Regions from separate parts of the Pseudomonas sp. MS01C9 genome, predicted to be linked through region 2. Evidence: riboswitches for the same ligand, from Rfam matches in the RefSeq annotation. Region 2 holds a riboswitch; the other holds the start of a gene.

Region 1 (14,254 bases), 2.3 Mb from region 2:
ACCAGGTCGGCGCGCAGGCCATCGACCCCAGCGGCAAAACAGCGCTCGGTAATCAGCGCCAGGGACGCATCGTCCAGGGCAATGGCCGGCAACAGGTCGCGGGCCTGCTGGCAACGATCGCGCAGGTGCTGCTGGGCCTGCGACCACTCGGCGCAGAACGCCACCGGATCGCTGTCGAAATCCAGCCGCCGTCGAATGATCTGCCCACGCTCCGCCGGTGCGGTATGCCCGTGGAGCGCCACGTTCAGGCCGAAGCGATCGAGCAGTTGCGGGCGCAGTTCGCCCTCTTCCGGGTTCATGGTGCCGATCAGCACGAAACGCGCCGGATGCCGATGGGAAATGCCGTCGCGCTCGATCACGTTGGTACCGCTGGCGGCCACATCCAGCAGCAGGTCCACCAGATGGTCGGGCAGCAGGTTCACCTCATCGACGTACAACACACCACCGTCGGCCTTGGCCAGCACGCCGGGGGAAAACTGCGCCCGACCCTCGCCCAGGGCCGCGTCCAGATCGAGGGTGCCCACCAGTCGCTCTTCCGTGGCGCCCAGGGGCAAGGTGACGAACTGACCGCTGGCCAACAGGTCCGCCAGGCCCCGGGCCAGGGTGGACTTGGCCATGCCCCGCGGCCCTTCGATCAGCACGCCGCCAATCCTGGGATCGATGGCGGCCAGGCACAGCGCCAGCTTCAGGTCATCGGCGCCGACCACGGCGCAGAGGGGGAAATGGGGTTGGGTCATATCTGATTCTCAAGGGTGGTCGATAACGTCAATACGAACAGAGTACCTGGCCGGCTGGCTGGACAATCAGCCATCCTCCTCGATGTCCAACAGCAAATTCTCCAACGCTTCGCGATACTCCCCCGGGTCCTGCCACATCCCTCGCTGCTGGGCTTCGAGCATGCGCTCGGTCATGTCCCGCAGGGCATCGGGGTTGTGCTGGCGAATGAATGCCTGGGTGTGCGGATCGAGCAGGTAGGCATCGGCCAGCAATGCGTACTGGTGATCATCGATCAACTGCGTAGTGGCGTCGAAGGCGAACAGGTTGTCCACCGTCGCCGCCAGTTCGAACGCACCTTTGTAGCCGTGGCGCTTGACTCCGTCGATCCACTTCGGGTTGACGGCCCGGGAACGGATGACGCGGTTGAGCTCTTCTTTCAGGGTGCGGATCCTTGGCAGGTCCGGCTGGCTGTGATCGCCATGATAGCTGGCTGCGGTTTCGCCGCTGAGGGTCTCCACCGCCGCCAACATGCCGCCCTGGAACTGGTAGTAATCGTTGGAATCGAGCAGGTCGTGCTCGCGGTTGTCCTGGTTCTGCAGCACCGCTTGCACCTGGCTCAGGCGTCGGGAGAACTGCTCCCGGGCGGCGGTGCCTTCATCGCTGCCGCCATAAGCGTAGCCGCCCCAGTTCAGGTAAACCTCGGCCAGGTCTTCGCGACTCTGCCACAGGCGACCGTCCACGGCGCCCTGCACGCCGGCGCCATAGGCCCCGGGCTTGGCCCCGAAGATCCGCCAGCCGGCCTGGCGCGCTGCCACTTCCGGATCCAGGCCCGACGCTGACAGGGCTTCGCGTTCTCCACGGACCTTGGCCGCCAGGGGGTTCATGTCATCCGGCTCGTCGAGGGCGGCGACAGCCTGGACCGCGGCATCGAACAGGCGGATCAGGTTGGCGAACGCGTCGCGGAAGAAGCCAGACACCCGCAACGTCACATCGACACGCGGCCGGTCCAGCAGGCTCAACGGCAGGATCTCGAAATCATCGACCCGCTGGCTGCCTGTGGCCCACACCGGCCGCACGCCCATCAGGGCCATGGCCTGGGCAATGTCGTCGCCGCCGGTGCGCATAGTGGCGGTGCCCCACACCGACAGGCCGAGCTGGCGCAGGTGATCACCGTGATCCTGCAGGTGCCGCTCGAGAATCAGGTTGGCCGATTGGAAGCCGATCCGCCACGCCGTGGTGGTGGGCAGGTTACGCACGTCCACCGAGAAGAAATTGCGCCCGGTGGGCAGCACGTCCAGGCGCCCGCGACTCGGCGCACCGCTTGGCCCGGCCGGCACGAAGCGCCCGCCGAGGGCATCGAGCAGACCGCGCATTTCCGCCGGACCGCAGGCATCCAGGCGCGGCGCCACGACCTCGCGCAGGTGCTCGACAATGCTGCTCACCGTCTCCCAGCCTGGCACGTCCAACCCCTCGACCGCGCCGTCCAGGGCCCGTTCGATCAACTGCGCTGCGAACAGCTCCAGGCGTTCGCGGGTATCGCCGACGGTACGCCAGGCCTGGTCGCTGACCTGACACAATGCCTGCGGACGACCGCCGCCCCAAGGCTCGGCCAAGGCGCAATCCAGGGGGTCGAAGCCCAGCTCGAACGCCCTGGCCAGGGCCCGCAGCAGACTGGACTGCGCACCCTTGCCGTCGCCACGGGGAATGCGCAACAACGCCAGCAACGTGTCGATGCGCAGCCGCCCGGCAGGGGATTGACCGAAGACATGCAGCCCGTCGCGGATCTGCGACTCCTTCAAGTCGCACAGGTAGGTGTCCAGGCGCGGCAGCCAGATCGCGGCGTCGGCGTCGCTGTCCAGGGCCGCGTCAAGTTGCAGCTCGCGATCGATGTGGGTCTCGCGCACCAGGCCGAGAATGTCCCGCTGCAGCTCCCGGGCCCGACGCGGATCCAGCAGTTGCGCCTCGTAGTACTCGTCGGCCAGCAACTCCAGGTTACGCAACGGCCCGTAGGTTTCGGCCCGGGTCAGGGGCGGCATCAAATGATCGATGATCACCGCCTGGGTACGGCGCTTGGCCTGGGCGCCCTCGCCCGGATCATTGACGATGAACGGATAGATGTTCGGCAACGGTCCCAGCAGCGCGTCCGGCCAGCAATTCGCCGACAGCCCGACGCCCTTGCCGGGCAGCCACTCGAGGTTGCCGTGCTTGCCGACATGAATGACCGCATGGGCGCCATAGGCGTGGCGCAGCCAGAAATAGAACGCCAGGTAACCATGGGGCGGCACCAGGTCCGGGTCGTGGTACACCGCGCTCGGATCGACCTGATACCCCCGGGCCGGCTGGATGCCGACGAACGTCAGGCCCAGGCGCAGGCCGGCGATCATCAGTCGCCCCTGGCGAAACATCGGATCCTTGTCGGGGGTGCCCCAGCGCTCCAGCACGGCCTGGCGGTTGGACTCGGGCAACGCATCGAACATCGCCCGATAGGCATCGAGGGACAGGCTCTGGTGACACGGACGCAGATCGAGGCTGTCCAGGTCGTTGCTGACCCCGCCGAGCAATTGCTGGATCAGCGCCGTGCCGCTGGCGGGCAATTGCGCTGGCAGCGGATAACCCTCGGCATGCAAGGCGCGCAGGATGTTCAGCGCCGCCGCTGGCGTGTCCAGGCCGACGCCGTTGCCGATGCGTCCATCCCGGGTCGGATAGTTGGCGAGAATCAGGGCTACACGTTTTTCCGCGTTGGGCAGACGCGCCAGGTCGGTCCAGCGCCGCGCCAGCTCGGCAACGAAATCCATGCGCTCGGGCACCGCCCGGTAGCAGACCACGTCGCTCTGGCTGAGCTCACTGCGCCAGGCCAGGTCCTTGAAACTGATGGGGCGACTGATGATCCGCCCGTCCAGCTCCGGCAAGGCAATGTGCATCGCCAGGTCCCGCGGGCCCAGGCCCTGCTCGCTGGCACGCCAGCCGGGCTCGTTGTCCTGGGCGCAGATCGCCTGGATCACCGGAACGTTGCGACGAAACGGGCGCAGGTGCGGTGCTTCGGGACTGGATTGGGCAAATCCCGTGGTGTTGAGGATCACCCCGGCCTCTGCCTCGTCGAGCCAGTCCTGCACCATGGCCAGGCAACCGGGCTCCTTGAGGCTCGCCACGGCCATCGGTAGCGGGTTGAGCCCCGCCGCTTGCAAACGCTGGCAGAACACATCGATGAACGCGGTATTCGCCGCTTGCAGGTGGGAGCGATAGAACAGCACCGCCGCCACCGGTTGTCCGGCCTGCCAGTCGGCTCGCCAGTCAGCGAGGCTGGCCTGGTTGTGCGTGGGGTGATAGATCGCCGTGCGTGGCAGGGCCTGCGGTTCGCCCCATGGATAATCGCGACCGAACCATTGGCTGGCGAGGTTATGGAAAAGGTCCAGGGCATTGCCCAGTCCGCCCTGGCGCAAGAACTGCCAGAGACGGTCGCGGTCCTCGACGGGGACGTTGCTCAGGTCGCTGAGTTCCGGATCAGGACGATCGTCCCCCGGCACCAGGATCAGCTTCACCCCGCGTCCGGCCAATGCCATCAGCCGTTCGATGCCGTAGCGCCAATAGCCGATACCGCCGTGCAGCGACAGCAGGATGACCTTGGCGTGGCGTAGCACGTCTTCGAAGTACAGGTCCACCGAGGCGTGGTTCTGCACTTGCATCGGGTTGGCGAGGCGAAACTCGGGATAATCGCCTGGCAACTGCTTCGCCGCTTCGGCCAGCAGCGCCAGGCTGGAGTCGCCACTGCACAGGATCACCAGCTCGGCGGGGGTCTGCCCCAGGTCGGCAATGTTGTCATCGGACACAAAACCGCCGGGCTGGGTCCTGAGCAGGTGCATGGGTCAGGCGCCGAGGGCGGCGCGCAACTGCGCTTCGAGCAGCCCGGCATCCAGGGCCTGGCCAATCAGGACCAGGCGAGTGACCCGCGCTTCATCCGCGCCCCACTGGCGATCGAAATGCTTGTCGAAGCGCGTACCGACGCCCTGGACCAACAGCCGCATCGGCTTGTTCGGAATCGCCGCGAAGCCTTTGACCCGCAGCACGCCGTGCTGGACCACCAGTTGGGTCAGGGCATCGAGCAACAGACTTTCGTCGGCCTGGGGCAGCTCGATGGAGATGGAGTCGAAGGCGTCATGATCGTGGTCGTCATCGTCGCCGTCGTGGTGATGGTCGTGATGGCTATGGCGGCCGTCGATGTGCTCTTCGGAACCTGCGCCGAGGCCGATCAGCACATCCAGGGGCAGGCGTCCGCTGCTGGCTTCGATGACCTTGACTGCCGGCGGCAGCTCTTCGGCCACCTCCAGGCGGACCTTCGCCAGGTCGCCTGGGCTGATCAGGTCGGCCTTGTTGAGAATCACCAGGTCGGCGCTGGCCAGTTGATCGGCGAACAGCTCATGCAGCGGTGACTCGTGGTCCAGGTTCGGATCGAGTTTGCGCTGGGCGTCCACCTGGTCGGGGAAGGCGGCGAAGGTACCGGCGGCCACGGCCGGGCTGTCGACCACGGTGATCACCGCATCGACAGTGCAGGCACTGCGGATTTCCGGCCATTGGAAGGCCTGGACCAACGGCTTGGGCAGGGCCAGGCCGGAGGTCTCGATCAGGATGTGATCGAGATCGCCACGCCGGGCCACCAGTTCGCGCATGACCGGGAAGAACTCTTCCTGGACCGTGCAGCACAGGCAACCGTTGGCCAGTTCGTAGACGCGGCCGTTGGCCTCTTCCTCGGTGCAACCGATGGAGCACTGCTTGAGGATCTCGCCGTCGATGCCCAGTTCGCCGAACTCGTTGACGATCACGGCGATACGACGCCCCTGGGCGTTGTCGAGCATGTGCCGCAGCAGGGTGGTCTTCCCCGAGCCGAGGAAACCGGTGACGATGGTGACGGGAAGCTTGGCCAGTGTTTTCATCGGATGCCCTTTGGCAAGGTGGCGGGCAAACGGGACGACAACCGCTGGCACAGGCGTGCGCGGAAGATTTCGCCACCGGATCACCCCGCCCGGTTTTAGTGAGAATCTGTGTCGAGGCAGGTCTCCTGGCTGACGGTGGGCCAGTCATCCGACTGGCAATTGCTGCGCCTTCCCGCGCACCCCGGATAAAGGGCATGCACAGTGGCCTTGCAGAAACATCACCGTTCACAGTTGCGGGGGCAGCCGCGGCTTGGACCGCGTTCCCTTCTTAGCTTCGGCGCAGGCCGAAGAACCTCGAAGGCGCAAGGCTACGCAGGGTGTGGGGACGGGTCAATCTCCGCAAGTAAGTTATGCGGTGTCCTTACCGCCGCCATCGCGAGCAGGCTCGCTCCCACATTGGATCCCGCAGCCCCCCCTGTGGGGGCGAGCTTGTTCGCGACGGGCTGCGCAGCGGCCCCCTGTGCATTGACGGCCCCGCCCCACCCATGCTCTCCTGTGCGCCTAGTTACGGGTGCCCTTCACAGGGTGAAACGGGAAACCGGTGAATCGTGTGCTTTACTCCAAAGCCACGTCAGTCCGGTGCTGCCCCCGCAACGGTAAGCGAGCGAAGCGTCTGAACCACTGTGTCCCCGGACATGGGAAGGTGACGCTTGCAGGCCAGGCACGAGCCCGGCACCTCGCGAGCCCGGAGACCGGCCCATGACTCAAGCATCAACAAACCCGCGGTGGGCGGGCGCTGTTCGAACCTCGGCGGTCTTTCGCCCGGGGTCTCATTGCGCTCGCATCCCCCACGGAACAAAAACAGAGGGAAGCGCCATGTCGACCATCAGCAGCACCGCCCGCACCGCCAGCAGCACCACCACCCTGAGCCAACGCCTGAGCGCCGCGATCCTGGCTTCGATCCTGGGTGCGGGGCTGGTCTATTTCGCCGGCTTCTCTCACATCGAAGCGGTGCACAACGCCGCCCACGATACCCGCCACAGCGCCGCCTTCCCCTGCCACTGAGAACTGACGACATGATCAAGCGTATCGCGCAGACCGCCGGTTTCAGCGGCTTGCTGGCCGCCCTGCTGCTGACCCTGTTGCAGAGCTTGTGGGTATCGCCACTGATTCTCCAGGCGGAAACCTTCGAGAAGGCTCCGGCGTCCGAGGTCCATGAGCACACCGACGGCGTTGCCCACACTCACGATGCCGAGGCGTGGGAGCCGGAAGACGGCTGGCAGCGCGTGCTGTCCACCACTGGCGGTAACCTGGTGGTCGCCGTGGGTTTTGCCCTGATGCTCGCGGGCCTGTACACCTTGCGCGCACCGACTCGCACCTCCCAGGGCCTGCTCTGGGGCCTGGCCGGTTACGCCACTTTCGTCCTGGCACCGACCCTTGGCCTGCCCCCGGAGTTGCCCGGCACCGCGGCGGCCGACCTGACCCAGCGGCAGATGTGGTGGATCGGCACTGCGGCGTCCACGGCGGTGGGCATCGCCCTGATCGCCTTCGGCAGGCATTGGCTGCTCAAGCTGTTGGGGGTCGCGACCTTGCTGGTGCCTCACCTCATCGGCGCGCCACAACCTGAAGTCCACTCGATGCTGGCGCCCGAAGCCCTGGAAAGCCAGTTCAAGATCGCCTCCCAGGTCACCAACATCGCCTTCTGGCTGGCCCTGGGCCTGATCAGCGCCTGGCTGTTTCGCCGTGACGGTCAAGCCCACCACGACACATGAGCACCGGGTCGATACTGGTGATCGGCCTGGGCTGTCAGCGCGGTTGCCCGGCCAGCACGCTGCGGGCCTTGCTCGAAGAGACGTTGTTGGCCCACGGCATCGAACTTCACCAAGTGCGGGCCCTGGCCAGCATCGACCTCAAGCGTGACGAGCCCGGGCTGCTGGAACTGGCCGGGCAACTGGCACTGCCGCTGACGTGCTTGAGTGCCGAACAGTTGGCCGGTTACGAGCAGCGGCTCAGTCATCGCTCCGAGATCGCCTTCGAGCGAACCGGTTGCTACGGCATCGCCGAAAGCGCCGCCCTGGCCTTGGCCGACCAATTGGGCACGAAACCCGCAACCCTGCTGATCCCTCGTCAAACAAGCCCCATGAGCACGTTGGCATTGGCGGTCGTGGCGTAAATCCCGATAATCGCCGTCCAGGATCATGAGCGATCTTCATATGGGCGACGCTCACCCCACCTTCCACAGGAGCCGGTCATGACCGTGTACTTCATCGGCGCCGGCCCCGGCGATCCGGAACTGATCACCGTCAAGGGCCAGCGCTTGATCCGCAGTTGCCCGGTGATCATCTACGCCGGCTCCCTGGTGCCGAGCGCCGTGCTCGATGGCCATTGCGCCGAACAAGTGGTCAACAGTGCCGAACTGCACCTGGAACAGATCGTCGGGCTGATGGAAACCGCCCACCGCAAAGGTCAGGACGTGGCCCGGGTGCACTCCGGCGACCCGAGCCTGTACGGCGCCATCGGTGAGCAGATTCGCTGCCTGCGGGCACTTGGCATTCCATTCGAGATCATCCCGGGCGTGACCGCGACCTCAGCCTGCGCAGCCCTGCTGGGCAGCGAACTGACCTTGCCGGATATCTCCCAGAGCGTGATCCTCACCCGTTACGCCGATAAATCCCCGATGCCTGCTGGGGAAGAACTGGGCAATCTGGCACAGCACCGGGCGACCATGGCGATTCACCTGGGGGTCAATCACCTGGAAAAGATCGTCGACGAACTGCTGCCCCACTACGGCGGCGACTGCCCGATTGCGGTGATCCACCGGGCGACGTGGCCGGATCAGGATTGGGTGGTGGGGACGTTGGCGGATATCGCCGGGAAGGTCCAGGCCAAGGGTTTGCGCCGAACGGCGTTGATCCTGGTGGGACGGGTGCTGGGCAATGATGTGTTCAGCGAATCGTCGCTGTACCGCGCCGGGCATGCGCATCTCTACAGGCCTTGACGTAGCCAACCCAGATCCCACAGGGACGGGGGTACAGGCTGACGGCAGAAACTATTGTGGCGAGGGAGCTTGCTCCCCCGCCACACACAATCCGCGGCGAACACGTATTCAGTAGTAGGCGTTTTCTTTCTGCGTATGGTCGGTCACGTCGCGCACGCCCTTGAGCTCCGGGATGCGCTCGAGCAAAGTGCGCTCGATGCCTTCCTTGAGGGTCACGTCGGCCTGGCCGCAGCCCTGGCAGCCGCCACCGAACTGGAGCACGGCGATGCCGTCTTCCACCACATCGATCAGCGACACCTGGCCGCCGTGGCTGGCCAGCCCTGGGTTGATCTCGGTTTGCAGGTAGTAGTTGATGCGCTCATTGATGGGACTGTCGGCGTTGACCATCGGAACCTTGGCGTTCGGCGCCTTGATGGTCAGCTGGCCACCCATGCGGTCGGTGGCATAGTCCACCACCGCGTCGTCCAGGAACGCTTCGCTGAAGGAATCGATGTAGGCGGTGAAGCTCTTGAGCCCCAGCGCGGTGTCTTCGGGCTTTTCTTCACCTGGCTTGCAATAGGCGATACACGTCTCTGCGTACTGGGTGCCAGGCTGGGTGATGAAGATGCGGATCCCGATTCCCGGGGTGTTCTGCTTGGACAGCAGGTCGGCCAGGTAATCGTGGGCGGCATCGGTAATGGTTATGGCGGTCATGGGAACTCCTCGCAGGCTTGCCGGCAGTTTACGCCAATCAGGGCGCCGGACAAAGTCCCAGTATTTTTGTCGGGAAAGCACCCGGCGCCGCAAGGTCTGCCGCCGGGCGCGCCCATCAGAGGTTCTGGTAGCGATTCATATCCAGCACCCCCTCCTCCAGGGGCTCCGTTTCCTGGATATAACGACTCAGATCGTGGAAGTAGTACCAGAATTGCGGGTGACTGCGACGAATGCCCCAGCGCTCGACAATCCGCTCGAAAGCCTGGGGATCCTCGGCATGCTCCATGGCCTCGACGAACGCCGGCACTTGCCCGGCCGGGATGTTGAACATGAAGTTGGGGTAGCTGCTGAGCACGCCGGGGTACACCGTCAGGGTGTCCAGCCCAGGCTGGTAACGCATCGCTTCACCCAGCAGGAACGCCACATTGCTGTGGGCGCGGTTGCGCAGCAGGCTGTAGACCTCCCGCCGGCCACCGGCGGTCTCGATGCGCAGCATGGTCGCCTCGGGCAAGTGGTGGATCACGCCAAGCCCCGCTGCCGGCCTTGAAACCAGGCGACTGAGGGCCTGTTCGGCGCTCTGCAGGTCCGGGTCGATGTTCGGACGCGAGCAATAGGCGCCGTCGCAACGATTGATCGGGTCGGGCCGCGCGTTCAGCTCTCCGTAACGGAGCAGCAATTGCCGGGCGAAATCCCGCTTGGGGTCACGCTCGTCAAGCTTGAGCGCGGTCGGCTTGTCGTTGTCGATGGCCTCGTAATCCAGCCACATCTTGAATTTGCCGCCGGACTGGTACCAGTCATCCAGGTAGCCTTCCCGCGAATCGGCAGGCATCAGGCGCAGGAAGTTCTGTTCCGCGCCGTTGCGGATCAGGTCGAAGTAGAGCCGGGTCTGGGCCTGGTGGGAAACATTGCCGAACACATCGAAATTGACCGCCAATTGATAATAGGTGCGCTCCAGCAACGGGAAATCGAACAGCCACAAGGTTTGCGGCACGTCGCCAATCAGGCCCTTGGTGACCGAGGCACTGTCGAAGTGGCGAAAAATGCTCAGCAAGGCGTTGTCATTGCCGGCCCACAGGCTCGACCAGCTCGGGGCCGGCACATCGGCGTAATTGTCCCGCCGCAACGCTTCGTACTCGTTGCGCTTGTCGCGGTAATCGAGCCACAGGCTGAGGACGCTGCCCACGTCATCGTTCTGCCCTGGCATCGCCAGCAACGGCGTGGCCTGGCCGCGGTAGTTCGGGTCGGTGATATAAAGGTCATGCTCTGGGGCCTGGAACAGGGCCCAGAAGTTGTCGCGAATCACATCCGTGGCGATCTGGCCCCGGCACACCGGGCCACGGATGAAGGTCCGGACGAAATACTCGGCGCTGTCAAGCATGAACTGGTAGCGAGCCTGGGCCGGGATCGCCTCGAAGGTGGAGAACGGATTGGAACGGCGCTCCGGCCCGTAGCCCGGCAATGCCGTGACCTGCCAGTCGCCCTTGTAGAACAGGCTCTTGATCCGCGCCATCCTGGCCGCGCTCAACCCATAGGTGATGTGCGTCTTGTGCACGATCACCCCCTGCACCGGCCAGAGGCGGTAATAGAACCGGGTGCCGGGGTCGTCGTTCGGGCGTCGGGTGTTGATCAGGTCGATCGGCTGGCCGGACGGTGTGCGCGAACGCACCCACTGGAAGAAATGCCCCCGCTCGCCATCCTTGAAGTAGATGTGGGCCAGGAACCAGTGCTCGAACAGCCAGCGGGCAACCAGGCTTTCACGGGCGCCGGGGGCGTTGAGCAGGTTCTCCCATTGCAACACTTGCAGGGCTTCGGCGGCGCTTGGAGCCAGGGCTTGCTGGTCGACAGGCGCGCCGGAGGCCAGCCAACGCTGCAAGGTCTGGTATTGCTGGTCGGTCAGGCCCGTGACGGCCAGGGGCATGCCTTCCCTGGGGTGCGCCGCAGCGTATTGATCGAATTGCCCCGGCATGGGGCAACTGTTGTCCCGGTCGAGCCCCAGCACGATGTCTTGCGGCAGCTTGGCGTTGGGTTGCAACGGCGCGCCGTGCCCCAGCGCCAGCATCCGCGCCATCAATGCCGCCTGGCTGCCCTGGGCATCGAGCACCGAATAGAAGCCCTTGCGCTGCCAGGCGTGCGGACCGGAAGCGTCATAGAACAAGCGAGTGGGTACAGCGGCCTGGCGCCGCTCGCCGTCGTATACCGATAGCTTGCTGGCGCCCCGGGTGGCGCCTTCGGCACTGCCCAGGTTCAGTTGGCAGGCGGAGTCATAGCAGGCGTGGCACGCCACGCATTTCTCGGTAAAGATCGGCTGGATGTCGCGCGTGTAGGAAAGCGCTGAAACGGAATCCTTGGCTACTGCGTGAAATGACAACAGCAGCAACAGACTGCCGAATAAGACGCGGTACGGCATGTCTCGGTCCCTGGGAAATGATCCGGCGATTCTACCGGGCCAGCACTCCGATGCAAACATGAGCGACATTCATGTAAAAGCCAGTCGAGATCAAATCCTGCACAGGTTTGATATCATCCCGGCCTTCGCAATGGCTTTTTTTCCAGGTAGTCCTATGTCCGATCGCAGCGCTCGCCTTTATCTTCTCCAGCAGGCCCTCAAGGAACGTATCCTGATCCTTGACGGTGGCATGGGCACGATGATCCAGAGCTACAAGCTGGAGGAACAGGACTACCGCGGCAAACGCTTCGCCGACTGGCCGAGCGACGTCAAGGGCAACAACGACCTGTTGGTGCTGACCCGCCCCGACGTCATCGGCTCCATCGAAAAAGCCTACCTGGATGCCGGCGCCGACATCCTGGAAACCAACACCTTCAACGCCACCCAGGTCTCCCAGGCCGACTACGGCATGCAGGGCCTGGCCTACGAGCTGAACCTGGAAGGTGCGCGCCTGGCCCGCCAGGTAGCCGATGCCAAGACCCTGGAAACCCCGGACAAGCCGCGCTTCGTTGCCGGCGTGCTGGGCCCCACCAGTCGTACCTGCTCGCTGTCGCCGGACGTGAACAACCCCGGTTACCGCAACGTGACCTTCGACGAACTGGTGGAGAACTACACCGAGGCCACCAAGGGCCTGATCGATGGCGGCGCCGACCTGATCCTGATCGAAACCATCTTCGACACGCTGAACGCCAAGGCTGCGATCTTCGCCGTGCAGGGCGTATTCGAGGAATTGGGCGTCGAACTGCCGATCATGATCTCCGGCACCATCACCGACGCCTCCGGCCGCACCCTCTCCGGCCAGACCACCGAAGCCTTCTGGAACTCCGTGGCCCACGCCAAGCCGATTTCCGTAGGCTTGAACTGTGCCCTGGGCGCCAGTGAACTGCGGCCGTACCTGGAAGAGCTGTCGAACAAGGCCAACACCCACGTCTCGGCTCACCCGAACGCCGGCCTGCCCAACGAGTTCGGCGAGTACGACGAACTGCCGGCCGAGACCGCCAAGGTCATCGAGGAGTTCGCCCAGAGCGGCTTCCTGAACATCGTCGGCGGTTGCTGCGGCACCACGCCGGCGCACATCGAAGCCATCGCCAAGGCCGTGGCCGGCTACGCGCCGCGGCAGATCCCGGAGATCCCCCGAGCGTGCCGCCTGTCGGGCCTGGAACCGTTCACCATCGATCGCAACTCGCTGTTCGTCAACGTCGGCGAGCGGACCAACATCACCGGTTCCGCCAAGTTCGCCCGGCTGATCCGCGAGGACAACTACACCGAAGCCCTGGAAGTGGCGCTGCAGCAGGTCGAGGCCGGCGCCCAGGTGATCGACATCAACATGGACGAGGGCATGCTCGATTCGAAGAAGGCCATGGTGACCTTCCTCAACCTGATCGCCGGTGAACCGGACATTTCCCGCGTGCCGATCATGATCGACTCCTCCAAATGGGAAGTGATCGAAGCCGGTCTCAAGTGCATCCAGGGCAAGGGCATCGTCAACTCCATCAGCATGAAGGAAGGCGTCGAGCAGTTCATTCATCACGCCAAGCTGTGCAAGCGCTACGGCGCCGCCGTGGTGGTGATGGCCTTCGACGAAGCCGGCCAGGCCGACACCGAGGCGCGCAAGAAGGAAATCTGCAAGCGCTCCTACGACATCCTGGTCAACGAAGTCGGCTTCCCGCCGGAAGACATCATCTTCGACCCGAACATCTTCGCCGTCGCCACCGGTATCGAAGAGCACAACAACTACGCCGTGGACTTCATCAATGCCTGCGCCTATGTCCGCGACGAACTGCCGTACGCGCTGACCTCCGGCGGGGTGTCCAACGTGTCGTTCTCGTTCCGGGGCAACAACCCGGTGCGCGAGGCGATCCACTCGGTGTTCCTGCTGTACGCGATCCGCGCGGGCCTGACCATGGGCATCGTCAACGCCGGCCAACTGGAAATCTACGACCAGATCCCGGTGGAACTGCGCGATGCGGTGGAAGACGTGATCCTCAACCGTACCCCGGAAGGCACCGACGCCCTGCTCGCCATCGCCGACAAGTACAAGGGCGACGGCAGCGTCAAGGAAGCGGAAACCGAGGAGTGGCGCAACTGGGACGTCAACAAGCGCCTGGAACACGCGCTGGTCAAGGGCATCACCACCCATATCGTCGAAGACACCGAAGAGTCACGCCTGTCCTTCGCCCGCCCGATCGAAGTGATCGAAGGTCCGTTGATGGCCGGCATGAACATCGTCGGCGACCTGTTCGGCGCCGGCAAGATGTTCCTGCCCCAGGTGGTCAAGTCCGCCCGGGTGATGAAACAGGCGGTGGCCCACCTGATCCCGTTCATCGAGGCGGAAAAAGGCGACAAGCCGGAAGCCAAGGGCAAGATCCTGATGGCGACGGTCAAGGGCGACGTCCATGATATCGGCAAGAACATCGTCGGCGTCGTGCTGGGTTGCAACGGCTATGACATCGTCGACCTGGGTGTGATGGTGCCTGCCGAGAAGATCCTGCAGGTGGCCCGGGACGAGAAATGCGACATCATCGGCCTGTC
Region 2 (14,254 bases):
TCCGCCCCTGCCGGAAAACCGCCTCGGCTCCACGCCCGCCATTGGGACTCTGGCCACGAGCGATCGGCGCAACATCGGTGCTGGTCAGCGAATGATGGTAGGTATGGCCCCGCAAGGTGCCTTCCGGCAGCTCCACCGCTTGCAGGGCCAGGGCCGCCAGGCGTTTCTGCATCTGCGCCTCGCCGGCCAGCAGGCCCAGCAGCTCGGCGCGAGTACCTTCGACATCGGTCAGCGAATCCAGCAGGTACAACATGCCGCCGCATTCGGCCAGCAAGGGCTTGCCAGCCTCATGGTGAGCCCGGATCGCCGCCAGCATCGACGCGTTCCGGGCCAGGGCGACATGGTGCAGCTCCGGGTAACCGCCAGGCAGGTAGAGGCTGTCCGCTTCGGGCAGCGTCGTGTCATGGATCGGAGAGAAAAAGCTCAACTGCGCGCCCATGGCCCGCAGCAGGTCGAGGCTTGCGCCGTAGGTGAACGCAAACGCTTCGTCCCGCGCCACGGCGATACGGACGCCGTCGAGCCAGGGTTGCACGGCCACCACCTCGGGTGCGGCAAACGTCACGGCCGGCGGCAGCGTCACTTCGCAACTGCTCGCCAGGGCCTCGGCGGCAGCATCAAGGCGCAGATCCAGGTCATTCAGCTCACTGGCCTGGACCAGGCCGAGGTGACGGCTGGGCAATTCGATACCGGTTTCCCGGGACAACGCGCCGTACCAGCGCAGCCCTTCGGTCAGGCTGCCTTCGAGCAGTTGCGCATGCCGCAAGGTGCCGACCCGGTTGGCCAGCACCCCGGCAAACGGCAGGTCCGCTTGATAACGCGCCAGGCCCAGGGCCAGGGCGCCGAACGTCTGGGCCATGGCCGTTCCGTCGATCACCGCCAGCACCGGTACACCGAAATGCCGCGCCAGGTCGGCACTGGACGGGGTGCCGTCGAACAGCCCCATCACGCCTTCGATCAGGATCAGGTCCGCCTCCCCGGCGGCTTCCCACAACAGCCGTCGACTTTCCTGCTCGCCGACCATCCACATGTCCAGCTGATAGACCGGCGCGCCGCTGGCGCGCTCCAGGATCATCGGATCGAGAAAATCCGGACCGCACTTGAATACCCGCACCCTGCGCCCCTGGTTGCGATGCAACCGGGCCAGCGCGGCGGTGACGGTGGTCTTGCCCTGCCCCGAGGCAGGGGCTGCGATCAGGACGGCCGGGCACTGGCGGCTGTGCATGCGGGCATCGCTCACAGCTCGACACCCTTCTGCGCCTTGATGCCGGCCTGGAAGGCGTGCTTGATCATGCCCATCTCGGTGACGGTATCCGCCAACTCGATCATTTCCGGCTTGGCGCCACGCCCGGTCACCACCACATGCTGCATGGGCGGGCGGGCCTGCAGGTCGCTCAGCACCTGGTCCAGGTCCAGGTATCCATGCTTGAGGGCGATATTGAGTTCATCGAGCACGACCAGGCCGATGGACGGATCGCCCAGCAACTGGCGCGACACCGCCCAGGCGGCTTCGGCAGCAGCGATATCGCGCTGGCGGTCCTGGGTTTCCCAGGTAAATCCTTCCCCCATCACATGAAAACGCACCTGCTCCGGGAAGCGACGGAAAAACAGTTCTTCCCCGGTGCTGTTGCGCCCCTTGATGAACTGCACCACGCCGCATTGCATGCCATGCCCCATGGCCCGCGCGAGCATGCCGAACGCAGAGCTGCTCTTGCCCTTGCCGTTGCCGCTCAGCACCAGCAGCAGGCCGCACTCGTTCGGCGCGTTGGCAATACGCTCGTCGATCACGGCTTTCTTGCGCAGCATGCGCGCCAGGTGACGTTCGTCGCGATCGGACGCATCGGAAATGGGGGAACCGGTCATGGGGAGGCCTCCGTTGGGACTGGATAACGGCGGGCGGGCACAAAAAGAGACGGCAACAAGCCTGGCATCGCCCACCGTGACGCCGTTGAATGGATCAGGCCGGTCTCCGGGCTCATGAGCGGCGTGATGCCGGGCTACCCGCCTTCCCACGTCCTTGGACGCAGTGGCTCATGGGCAGCCTTGACTCATTTACCGTTGCGGGGGCAGCGCCGGGCTCGCATGGGCTCACCGGCTTCCCTGTTTCACTTTGTCGGCCTGCGGCCACAAAGCACCTGAAACAAGCCGCGAAGGTTAGAGGGTTGGGGCAGGAGCGTCAATTAAAGCCACCGCGGGCCGGGCGTCGCTTATTGGCCAGGATCAATAAAATGACGTCAATGTTGTGCCATGATGCGGCAAATGATATCAAATGGACATTACCACCCGATATCACAAGAACAACAGGGGGCAACGCATGCAAGGCATGATCATCAGCAATCCAAAACTGGAGTTCCTGCGCCCGATGCTCGAACGCTGGTTCGACTGCATCGATCGCTACAACACCGTGCGCGGGGATAACGACACGCCGTACTGGTTCGACGAAAAAGCCAACCTGGGATTGCTCTCGGCAGCGGCCTGGATGGCCGAGATGGTCACGCTGCAGGACGCCCCGACCCGCAAGCAGAATGAAGAAGGCGAACGCAACGCCAGGGCCCACCTGTTCATTGCCGGTACGGATGAGCGCGCCTTCATCCAGGCCACCCAGCGCTGGCCAAAGGTCAAGAGCCTCAACCTGACCCAGCCCTTGCTCGAAGCCACCAGCGACGCCAAGCGCATCAGCTACGCCAGCGACCTGAAGCTGGGCTGCCTGTTCGTCGCGCCGCAAAAAGCCCAGCAAAGCACCACGCCCGAAGAGCTGCAGGACATGGTCGATGAACTGCAGAAGGAAAACTCCTGCGCCGTGGCCTGGTATTTCCCTTACGCCTACCGCAAGTTGCGCAACGAGGCCGGTCATTATCATCCGGGGATCGCCGTACTGTTCAAGCAGGCCCACGGCTGACGGGTGGAACCATCGCGCGTCTACGCTTCTCTATGAATAACCACATGCATTCATAGGGAAGCCAGCATGCTCAAGCCGCCTCATCTCCTGACCATTGTCCTTGCCGCAGGGCTTGTCGCTTGCGGCGAATCGTCCACGCTGCAAGTGTCCGATGGCACCGGCCCATCGCCGAAGCTGCCGGAACCGAACAAGACCCTGATCCCCACCGTGAACATCGCCGAAGCTGTCGGCTGGCCGGACGGCGCCAAGCCGACGCCGGCCCAGGGCCTGCAAGTGAAGGCTTTCGCCGAAGGCCTGGATCATCCACGCTGGCTCTATGTGCTGCCCAACGGCGATGTGCTGGTAGCCGAAACCAATGCCCCACCCAAGCCAGACGATTCCAAGGGCGTGCGCGGCTGGGTAATGAAAAAGGTCATGGGTCGCGCCGGCGCCGGAGTGCCAAGCCCCAATCGCATCACACTGCTGCGTGACGCCAATCACGACGGCATCGCCGAAACCCGCACGGTTTTCCTGGAGAACCTCAACTCGCCGTTCGGCATGACCCTGGTGGGCAATGACCTGTACGTGGCCGACACTGACCGGTTGATTCGTTTTCCCTACAAGGACGGCGACACGCAAATCAAGGCGCAGCCCACCAAGGTCGTCGACTTGCCGGGCGGCACGCTCAACCACCACTGGACCAAAAACGTCATCGCCAGCCGCGACGGCAGCAAGCTGTACGTCACCACCGGCTCGAACAGTAACGTCGCGGAGAACGGCATGGAGGCTGAAGAAGGTCGTGCGGCCATCTGGGAAGTGGACCGCGCCAGCGGCAACCACCGCATCTTTGCCTCGGGCCTGCGCAACCCCAACGGCCTGGCCTGGGAGCCGCGCAGCGGAGCGCTGTGGACAGCGGTGAACGAACGGGACGAGATCGGCAGCGACCTGGTGCCGGACTACATCACCTCGGTCAAGGATGGCGGCTTCTATGGCTGGCCCTACAGCTATTACGGGCAGCATGTCGATACTCGGGTCGAGCCCCAGAAACCGGACCTGGTGGCCAAGGCCATCGCCCCGGACTATGCCGTCGGGCCTCACACCGCGTCGCTGGGCCTGACCTTCGCCGAGGGCAGCAACCTGCCCGCGCCATTTACCGAGGGAGCGTTCATCGGGCAGCACGGCTCATGGAATCGCAAGCCCCACAGTGGCTACAAAGTGATTTTCGTCCCCTTCAGTGCTGGCAAGCCGGTCGGGCAACCTGTCGATGTGCTGAGCGGCTTCCTGAACGCCGACGAAAAAGCCCAGGGCCGCCCGGTAGGTGTCGTGATCGACAAACAGGGTGGATTGCTGGTGGCCGATGATGTGGGGAACAAGATCTGGCGGGTGTCTGCCCAATAGCGCTGATCGCACTCTTCTGTGGCGAGGGGATTGATCCCCGCGGGGCTGCGCAGCAGCCCTAGAGCTTGAAATGCGGAGTTTTCAGGCCGATCGCATCCAAGCCGCTGTCTTTGGGGCTGCTTTGCAGCCCAGCGGGGATAAATCCCCTCGCCACAGGTCCTCGCTGGCCTGAAGATCTACGTCAGGGATTGCGTGCCAGATGCTCAGGCTGCAATACACGCTTGGCGCCCAGGTAAGCCTTCTGCCAATAGGCCTTGGACAGGCTATCGAGCTTGACCGTCCCACCGGTGGCCGGCGCATGCACGAAACGGCCCTCTCCGACGTAGATTCCGGCGTGGCTGACCTGGGAACCGCCATTGGTGGCGAAGAAAACCAGGTCCCCGCTCTGCAACGCATCCTTACCGACTTCCGGGGCTCGCATGCCGATCATTTCGCGGGTCGAACGTGGCAGGGAAATACCGGCCGCGTCGCGATAGACATAACCGATCAGGCCGCTGCAATCGAAACCCGAATCCGGTGTGTTGCCACCCCAGCGATAAGGCGTGCCCACCAGGCCAAGCGCCCGGAAGAGTACGTCTTCGGCGGCCGGGGACACGGGTTGCGAGGGAGCGAATACCACCGGAGCACGCACAGGCGCAGGGGGCGGGGTTCGACTGGCGCATGCGCTGAGCAGCGCGGCCAGGAGAAGGGTAGCGAGGCGGGCCGACGTCGACATATGCAGAACGATCCTGATCTGGATGCGGCTTTTTCCTGCCGGGGCATGAAAACAAATCCGCCTGCTGGAACGCAGGCGGATTGCCATCAATCAATGATCAAGGATTCTAGCGGCTATGAGGCAAACTTCAAGTAAGACTTTAAGTTTGCCTTACAAACTGTGCGCTTACTTGCGAGCGGTGACCACAGTCGGCGCCATGGCCAGGGCGCGCTTGGCTTCGATGAAGGTCTTGCTCCAGTAGCTGTCACCGAGGCTGTCGATGCGTACGCCACCGCTGCGACGGCTGCTGGAGTGGATGAACTGGTTGTCACCCAGGTAGATACCGGCGTGGCTGACACGTCCACGGCGCCCATTGGTGCTGAAAAACAGCAAGTCACCCGGCTCCAGTTGATTGCGAGCCACCAGCGGGGCATTCACGTTGATCATTTCGCGGGTGGAACGCGGCAGGTTCATGCCGGCCTCTTCGCGAAACAGATAACCGATGAAACCGCTGCAATCGAAGCCCGCCTCGGAGGTGCCGCCAAAACGGTAGCGGGTCCCGATCAGGGACATGCCACGCTCCAGGATGCTGTCGGCCAGCACGGGAAGCTGATAGGGCTTGTTGCTGGCGAAGGCCGCCAGCTCTTTGTCGGAGGCCACTTCTTCCTGGAACGCAACGGAGGAAGACTGGGCGGTAACGGAATTCTTGACCTGTGGTTGCTGCTCTTGCTGGGTCACTGGGGAGTGGGCAGCGCAACCGAACAACAGGGTAACGAGTGCGAGAGGCACGAGGGGTGCGAAGCGATTTAGCATGGGCACGACCGTGGCTGTAGTTGTAAAGATGGCGAGACTATGCCTTCTATCGACTTCATTTGCAAATTCAATCGATAAAAATGTGACTTCCCGGTTTTGCCATCACATCTAAGCGCTTAAGCCCATTTTGAATGTCGCGTGGCCTGCAACCCAGCAGGGCCGCGGGTTTGCTCGTGCGCAAAGCAGGCCAAGAGCCACTAGTCGGACAGGCTCTACCAGCCCAAGGTTTCTTTCAAGAAAGGAATGGTCAGCTTGCGCTGGGCTTGAAGGGAGGCCTGGTCGAGGCGCTCGAGCAACTCGAACAGTGCACTCATGCTGCGGGTGCCACGGGTAAGAATGAAATGCCCCACCTCATCGGTCAGATGCAGTCCGCGCCGGGAAGCGCGCAACTGCAAGGCACGCAGCTTGTCTTCATCGGAAAGCGGACGCATCTGGAAGATCAGCGCCAGGGTGAGACGAGACTTGAGGTCCGCCAGCTTTACCGGCAACTCCCGGGGAGACGTGGAGGCAGCGATCAGCAGGCGCCGACCACTGTCCCGCAACCGGTTGAAAAGATGAAACAGCGCCTCTTCCCAATCGGCCTTGCCGGCCACGGCCTGGAGATCGTCCAGGCAGACCAGTTCGTATTGTTCGAGGTTGTCGAGGATTTCAACGCCACGGTCCAGCAATTCAGCCAATGGCAGGTACACCGCCGGCTCGCCCAATTGCTCGAATCTCAGGCAGGCCGCCTGCAACAGGTGCGTACGCCCAACCCCATCCTTGCCCCACAGGTAGATCAGACTCTCGGTCCAGCCGGCGTCGGCTTCGCATAGCCGCTCGACATAGCCGAGTGCAGCGGCATTCGCGCCTGGGTAGTAGTTGATGAAGGTGGCGTCATCACGCAGACGCACACCTAGGGGCAACTGAATCGGTTTCATGCTGGCTGGACAGTTCCAAGGAACCGTTAGTGGCCTCTGTGTAAAGTTCGCAAAGTTTATACTCGTGAAGCAGACCGCACAATGCGCCGCTCCACGAGCAAAATCAAAGGTTTGCAGCAGCAACACGGCATGGCGACCATTTCCCTGGCGCCCCGGCCGGTCGCGCCCTACAGATCGGGGTCTTCGACGCCACTGTAGAGGTCCGAATCCTTGTACAGGTCACGCGCGTGGCGCACCAGCACCATGATGACCGCCGCCACCGGCAGCGCCAGCAGGATCCCGGTAAAACCAAACAACTCACCGCCTGCCAGGATCGCGAAGATCACCGCCACCGGGTGCAGGCCGATGCGATCGCCCACCAGCAACGGAGTCAGCACCATGCCTTCCAGGGCCTGGCCCACCATGAATACCGCCACGATGCCGACCATGGGATACAGGTCGCCACCAAACTGGAACAGCCCGGCGATCAACGCCGCGCCGATACCGATCACGAAGCCCATGTACGGTACGATGGCCGCCAGGCCGGCGATCATGCCGATCAGCAGACCCAACTCCAGCCCAACCAGCATCAGTCCCGCCGCATAGATGAAGCCCAGCGCCACCATCACCAGCAACTGCCCCCGCACAAACGCACCCAGCACCTCGTGGCATTCGCCGGTGAGGGTCATGATCTGCTCCTCCCGGTGACGCGGCAGCAGGCCGCGGATCTTGGCCATCATCAGGTCCCAGTCCCGCAACAGATAGAAACTCACCACCGGAATCAGCACCAGGTTCGCCAGCCACCCCATCAAGGCCAGGCTCGAGGCTGTGGCCTGGCTCAGCACCACGCCAACGATGTCGGTGGTCTGGCCCATATGTTCGCTGATGGCAGCCTTGACCTTGTCGAACTTCCAGAAACCATCCGCCAGACCCAGCCTGGACTGTACCCAGGGCACTGCTGTGTGCTGTAGCCAATCGAGCATCTGCGGTGCCAGTTCATACAGGCGCAGCAGTTGCTTGGCCAGCATGGGAATCAACACCAGCAACAGCGCGATGACGATCAGGGTAAACAGGGCAAACACCGTCACCACGCCCCAGGTCCGCGACAGGCCGAGCTTCTCCAGGCGATCCACCACCGGATCGAACAGATAGGCCAGGAGCAGCGCCACCAGGAACGGGGTCAGAATCGGATGCAACAGATAGATTAGCGCGCACAGCAGGGCGACCCCGCCCAACCAGAACCAACGCCGCGTATCACCCATGAACAACTCCTGGCTATATAGAAGGAAAACTACCAGCGAAACCGCAGGTTGGCCGTCGGTGCGGGGGGCGCAGCGGGGGCCGTGGCCGAACCATCGGCTGGCGGTTGTGCCGCAGGAACGGGCGCGATGCTCTCGCCGGCCGGAATTTCCTGCAGTTTCGCCAGGGCCAACTGCGCCTTGAGCTGCTCCGCACTGCCATTGACCCGATAGACGATCCGGTCCCCTTCGACCCGCTGCAATTGCCCGCCGAACGGCTCCAGCAAACGCCCCAGGGCGGCATAACGCTCGAAGTTCATGCCCTGCACTTCCAGCAACTGTTCGGTTGCCACCCCTGGCTTGGCGACGAAGCGCGGGGCCAGACGCTGACTCACCGCCAGCATCACCGCATCGGCCAGCGCGGCGGCATCGGCGCCCTGGGCACTGCCCTGTTCCCGTTGATTGCCCAGCCACAGGCGCCAGGTGCCCTTCCACTGACCGCCCTCTTCCTTGGCATGGACCGCCAGCAGCGCATCGGCGCCGTAGCGCTCCGATGCGTCGCGCAACGGAGCCGGGTCAGTGCCCTCCAGGTTCGGCGCGGTAGCGACGATCTGTTCGCTCAGGTCAGCCAGTGGCAATAGCAGTGGCAAGCCCCGATGCTGGGCGGCGCGGCGCAACGGCGCGGCGCTGGGCTGCCCGTCACCCACCAGGCTCGAACCCTCGGTCGACTCGTTCAGCCACCAGCCCAGGATCGAAGGCCGGTTCGCGCCCCACAGTGACAGCCCTGCCGAACGCAGGGCGCGATCGGTGCTCACCGGATCGAAGTCCACCTTCAGGCTCTCGGGAGGGCCGGCGTCGTAGCCATACTGGAGAATGATCTGCTGCGGGTCCTTGCGGAGCGCCGCCAGCCCGGGGTTCTGTGCCGCCCCGGCATCGCCGGTCAGACGCAGCACCAGCGTGTCCAGGGCGCGCAATGTCGCCTGGTTGCGCTCGTCCGGCGACTGGCTCGCGACGGGCTCGTAGACTTGATAAAGACCATTGAGGGGTTCGGCCTGGCTCGCCAGGCTGATCAACGCCAGGCAGCCCACAGACAAGAATTTGATCAGACGCATGGAAGATTCCCGGACATGACGGCTGGAACAGGCCGTGTGAAGAAAACGAAGCATGGCTGTGACCACGGCATGCGCCAAAACACTCACACACCGATGGAAGTTTTGCGCGGTCGTCACCATAGCCGGTTACGGCTACACCTTATACAGCCGCATCGTGCAGCACCAATAGAAGAAATATCGGTTTTTTTCTGCGGATATGTTCCTGCCCGTCGGCGCGAGGATGGCCGCTGCCCCACAAGCCTGATAAAATCGCGCGCCTTCGCAGACCGGCAACGGCTGGGCATCCGGAATCACTCGCACAACGAGTATTCAATGGCCCCGGCGGTCGGTCGTTACCCAGAAATCCCCCCCCTAAAGGCCTGGATCATGAGCAAGCAACCCTCCCTGAGCTACAAGGACGCCGGTGTAGACATCGACGCCGGTGAAGCATTGGTCGAACGCATCAAGAGCGTCGCCAAGCGCACTGCGCGTCCGGAAGTCATGGGCGGCCTGGGCGGTTTCGGCGCCCTCTGCGAGATCCCGGCCGGCTACAAGCAACCGGTGCTGGTCTCGGGCACCGACGGCGTGGGCACCAAGCTGCGCCTGGCACTGAACCTGAACAAGCACGACAGCATCGGTATCGACCTGGTGGCGATGTGCGTGAACGACCTGGTCGTCTGCGGCGCCGAGCCACTGTTCTTCCTCGACTACTACGCCACCGGCAAACTGAACGTCGACACCGCAGCCCAGGTAGTGACCGGCATCGGCGCCGGCTGCGAGCTGTCCGGCTGCTCCCTGGTCGGTGGTGAAACCGCCGAGATGCCAGGCATGTACGAAGGCGAGGACTACGACCTGGCCGGCTTCTGTGTCGGCGTCGTGGAAAAAGCCGAGATCATCGACGGTTCGAAAGTCGCCACCGGCGACGCCCTGCTTGCCCTGCCGTCCTCCGGTCCGCACTCCAACGGCTACTCGCTGATCCGCAAGATCATCGAAGTGTCCGGCGCCGACATCGAAAACACCCAGCTCGACGGCAAGCCGTTGACCGACCTGCTGATGGCCCCGACCCGCATCTACGTCAAGCCGCTGCTCAAGCTGATCAAGGACACCGGCGCCGTCAAGGCCATGGCCCACATCACCGGTGGCGGCCTGCTGGACAACATCCCGCGCGTCCTGCCAAAAGGCGCCCAGGCGGTGGTCGACGTGGCGAGCTGGACCCGCCCCGCAGTGTTCGACTGGCTGCAGGAAAAAGGCAACGTCAATGAAACCGAAATGCACCGCGTGCTGAACTGCGGCGTGGGCATGGTCATCTGCGTGGCCCAGGAGCACGTCGAGACCGCCCTGAACGTGTTGCGTGAAGCCGGCGAGCAGCCTTGGGTCATCGGCCACATCGCTGCGGCAGCCGAAGGCGCCGCCCAGGTCGAGCTTAAAAACCTTAAGGCACACTGATGCACGAACGGATGTCTGCAACCTGTGACGTCGTGGTGCTGCTGTCAGGCACCGGCAGCAACTTGCAGGCCCTGATCGACAGCACGCGGACCGGAGACAACCCGGTCCGCATCCGCGCGGTGATTTCCAACCGCGCCGATGCCTACGGCCTGCAACGCGCCAAGGAGGCGGGAATCGAGACCCGCGTCCTGGATCACAAGGCATTCGATGGCCGCGAAGCCTTCGACGCCGCACTGATCGAACAGATCGACGCCTTCAGTCCCCAACTGGTGGTCCTGGCCGGCTTCATGCGCATCCTCAGCGCCGGCTTCGTGCGTCATTACCAGGGCCGGCTGTTCAATATCCATCCTTCGTTGCTACCCAAATACAAAGGGTTGCACACTCACCAGCGCGCACTGGAGGCCGGGGACACGGAGCATGGCTGCTCGGTGCACTTCGTCACCGAGGAACTCGATGGCGGACCACTGGTCGTACAGGCAGTAATACCGGTAGAGTTGTACGACACGCCGCAAAGCCTGGCACAACGGGTCCACGCCCGGGAACACCAGATCTACCCGATGGCCGTGCGTTGGTTTGCCGAAGGACGGCTGACCCTCGACGATCGTGGTGCCTCGCTGGACGGCCAGTTGCTCGCCGCCAGCGGCCATTTGATTCGATACTAGGAGATTTTATGCGTCGCGCCCTGCTCTTCGCCTGCGCCCTGCTTGCCCTGCCTCTGGCACAGGCCGCGGAGCTTCAACCTTTCTCCGCCAGCTACACCGCCGACTGGAAACAATTGCCCATGAGCGGCACTGCCGAGCGCAGCCTGACCAAGGAAGCCAACGGCACCTGGAAGCTGAGCTTCAAGGCATCGATGATGATTGCCGGCCTGACGGAAGAAAGCACCCTGACCCTGGACAAGGACACCCTGCTGCCTCAGTCCTACCACTTCGAGCGCAGCGGCCTGGGCAAGGCCAAGAAGGCCGACCTGGACTTCGACTGGAACACGAAGATGGTCACCGGCACCGATCGCGGCGACGCGGTGAAGCTGCCGCTCAACCGAGGCATGGTGGATAAATCCACCTACCAGCTGGCCTTGCAGCACGACGTGGCCGCCGGCAAGAAGAGCATGAGCTATCAGGTGGTCGATGACGGCGAAGTCGACACCTATGACTTCCGCGTACTGGGCGCCGAAAAAGTCGAAACCAAGGCCGGGCAGATCGACGCGATCAAAGTGGAGCGTGTGCGCGACCCGACACAAAGCAAGCGCATCACCGTACTCTGGTTCGCCAAGGACTGGGATTACCTGCTGGTACGCCTGCAACAGGTCGAGACCGACGGCAAGGAGTACAACATCATGCTCCAGGACGGCACGGTCAACGGCAAGCCAGTCAAAGGCAGCTGATCCGGCTCGATAATCAGGAAGCCCCGCATATGCGGGGCTTCTTTTTGTCCGGGATGACATGCCTTGCGTGCACCTGCTCACGATGGAAGTGGGCTGGCACTCGGTATCGCGGGCAGCCTCTTTCCCCAGGGAGGCAGCTTCGCTGGATGGTTGCCGCGCCAATATGAAACCTTTTTCATGATGCCTCCCTGCGACCGAATGCCGCGCCCGGCCTGGGCTGTACGACCGCTGCGCTTTCCATGAAAACTTCTTAACGGACCGGGGCATTTACTTAGCAGGCTACGCAAACCTATAACAAAGTCCTGCACACGTTTTGCTGCAGATGACAGAGATTGGAGTTTGCAAAGATGACTGTGAAAGTAATTGAACGCGATGATGCCCACATGTCCCACGAAGCCATTGCCGCCGGCATCCGGATCTGGGATGTGCATCAGCAGGATCTGCTGGTGGGGATGTTCCATTCGGAGACAGACGCCCATAGCTACAAGGCGGAGCTGGAGCGCGAGGAAATGCTGCGCTCGCGGGAGACGGCAGAATCCTGAACAACGAAAAACCTGTGGGAGCGAGCGTGCTCGCGATAGCGGAGTGTCAGTCGCCATATGGGGCACTGATAACCACTATTGCGAGCACGCTCGCTCCCACAGGTTTTGTGTTTCAGTTCAACGATATTGCGTCCGGCTCACCACATCAAATCATCCGGAATCTGATACGCCGCGTACGGATCGTCGGCATCCACTTCTTCGGTCTGGGTATTGAGCTGCACAATACGCTTGGGATCGCGCTCCTGGATTTTCAACGCCGCTTCGCGGGGGATCACTTCATAACCGCCGGCATGATGGACGATCGCCAGAGAGCCGCTGCTCAGCTTGTTACGCATCAGGGTGTTGACCGAGATACGCTTGACCTTCTTGTCGTCGACAAAGTTGTAGTAATCATCGGTGGTCAGCTTCGGCAGGCGCGAGACTTCGATCAACTGCTTGATCTGGGCGGCACGGGCCTTCTGCTCGGCCTTTTCCTGTTGCTGGCGATTGAGCTCCTGGTCACGCCGCGCCTTCTCCGCCATGGCCTCCTGGGCCGCGCGCTGCTGGGAGTCGTCCAGTTCGATCTGGCCCTTGTGGGCCAGGCGCTGCTGCTTCTGCTTCTCTTTGCCGACCTGCTTGACCTGCTTTTGGTTGACCAGCCCTGCTTTGAGCAACTGGTCGCGAAGGGAAAGGCTCATGGTGCTTACTCACTTAGGCAACGGCCTCAGCCGCAGCTGGGCAAATTCTTTTCCTGACGTTTGGCTTCGCCCCACAAGGCGTCCAATTCTTCTAGGGTGCAATCTTCCATGGGACGGTGGGTGTCGCGCAATGCCTGTTCGATAAATCGAAAACGCCGCTCGAATTTCCCATTGGCGCCGCGCAGTGCGGTTTCCGGATCGACCTTGAGATGACGGGCCAGGTTCACCACGCTGAACAGCAGGTCGCCGACCTCCTCGCCAATGGCTTGTGGGTCATTGTCGGCCATGGCTTGCAGCACTTCGTCCAGCTCCTCGCGAACCTTGTCCAGCACCGGCAGTGGACCCGGCCAGTCGAAACCGACCTGGCCCGCCCGTTTCTGCAGCTTCGCCGACCGGGATAACGCCGGCAGGGCCGCTGGCACATCGTCGAGCAGTGACAACTGCTCCGGAGCGCAGGCCTTTTCAGCCCGCTCCTCAGCCTTGATCTGCTCCCAGCGATGCTTGACCTGCTCCTCGCTCAGGCGCGGTACATCCAGCGGCGCGTAGAGATCGCCGGTGGGAAATACGTGAGGATGGCGCCGGATCAGCTTGCGGGTGATGCTGTCGACCACACCGGCGAATTCAAAGCGGTTTTCTTCCCGGGCCAGCTGGCTGTAATACACCACCTGGAACAACAGATCGCCCAATTCGCCTTGCAGGTGATCGAAGTCGCCGCGCTCGATGGCATCGGCGACTTCGTAGGCTTCTTCCAAGGTATGGGGAACGATGGTCGCGTAGGTTTGCTTGATGTCCCACGGGCAACCGTACTGGGGGTCCCGCAGACGGTTCATCAAGTGGAGCAGGTCTTCGAGGCTGTACATCAATCCATCCCATCACAAAAAAGTCCTGTGGGAGCAAGCTCGCTCCCACTTTTTCGGACTGCGCTTAACCTGGTGTCCGGTTACGCCGGGTCTCGATGATGTTCGGCAACTGGGAAATCCGCCCCAACAGGCGGCCTAGCGCATCCAGCCCCGGAATCTCGATGGTCAGGGACATCAGTGCGGTGTTGTCTTCCTTGTTCGAACGGGTGTTGACCGCCAACACGTTGATCCGCTCATTGAGCAGCACCTGAGACACGTCACGCAGCAACCCGGAGCGATCGTAGGCGCGAATGATGATGTCCACCGGATAGGTGAGCACGGGCACCGGGCCCCAGCTGAC

What was found. Region 2 has a riboswitch for cobalamin ahead of cobO (cob(I)yrinic acid a,c-diamide adenosyltransferase). Riboswitches for the same ligand answer to the same signal wherever they lie in the genome.
Region 1: it holds a riboswitch for cobalamin, as region 2 does, so the genes downstream of both, AC1M7R_RS21775 (CbtB domain-containing protein) here and cobO (cob(I)yrinic acid a,c-diamide adenosyltransferase) in region 2, are expected to answer to the same signal.

What each region holds. Positions count from the first base shown of each region.
Region 1 covers NZ_CM177073.1:4,762,898-4,777,151, reverse strand. Annotated here, with positions in the region: gene AC1M7R_RS21790 (magnesium chelatase ATPase subunit I) at 1-737, opposite strand, end outside; gene cobN (cobaltochelatase subunit CobN) at 804-4,577, opposite strand; gene cobW (cobalamin biosynthesis protein CobW) at 4,581-5,645, opposite strand; cobalamin riboswitch at 5,744-5,957, opposite strand; cobalamin riboswitch at 6,138-6,360, shown strand; gene AC1M7R_RS21775 (CbtB domain-containing protein) at 6,462-6,650, shown strand; gene AC1M7R_RS21770 (CbtA family protein) at 6,662-7,357, shown strand; gene AC1M7R_RS21765 (cobalamin biosynthesis protein) at 7,354-7,758, shown strand; gene cobM (precorrin-4 C(11)-methyltransferase) at 7,837-8,583, shown strand; gene nfuA (Fe-S biogenesis protein NfuA) at 8,692-9,276, opposite strand; gene AC1M7R_RS21750 (fatty acid cis/trans isomerase) at 9,392-11,683, opposite strand; gene metH (methionine synthase) at 11,838-14,254, shown strand, end outside.
Region 2 covers NZ_CM177073.1:918,324-932,577, forward strand. Annotated here, with positions in the region: gene AC1M7R_RS04265 (cobyrinic acid a,c-diamide synthase CobB) at 1-1,222, opposite strand, end outside; gene cobO (cob(I)yrinic acid a,c-diamide adenosyltransferase) at 1,234-1,860, opposite strand; cobalamin riboswitch at 1,941-2,151, opposite strand; gene AC1M7R_RS04275 (hypothetical protein) at 2,312-2,896, shown strand; gene AC1M7R_RS04280 (PQQ-dependent sugar dehydrogenase) at 2,963-4,273, shown strand; gene AC1M7R_RS04285 (C40 family peptidase) at 4,455-4,988, opposite strand; gene AC1M7R_RS04290 (C40 family peptidase) at 5,154-5,780, opposite strand; gene hda (DnaA regulatory inactivator Hda) at 5,993-6,697, opposite strand; gene AC1M7R_RS04300 (AI-2E family transporter) at 6,865-7,938, opposite strand; gene AC1M7R_RS04305 (DUF2066 domain-containing protein) at 7,968-9,026, opposite strand; gene purM (phosphoribosylformylglycinamidine cyclo-ligase) at 9,393-10,451, shown strand; gene purN (phosphoribosylglycinamide formyltransferase) at 10,463-11,113, shown strand; gene AC1M7R_RS04320 (DUF3108 domain-containing protein) at 11,122-11,835, shown strand; gene AC1M7R_RS04325 (hypothetical protein) at 12,183-12,377, shown strand; gene AC1M7R_RS04330 (DUF2058 domain-containing protein) at 12,515-13,054, opposite strand; gene mazG (nucleoside triphosphate pyrophosphohydrolase) at 13,081-13,914, opposite strand; gene relA (GTP diphosphokinase) at 13,979-14,254, opposite strand, start outside.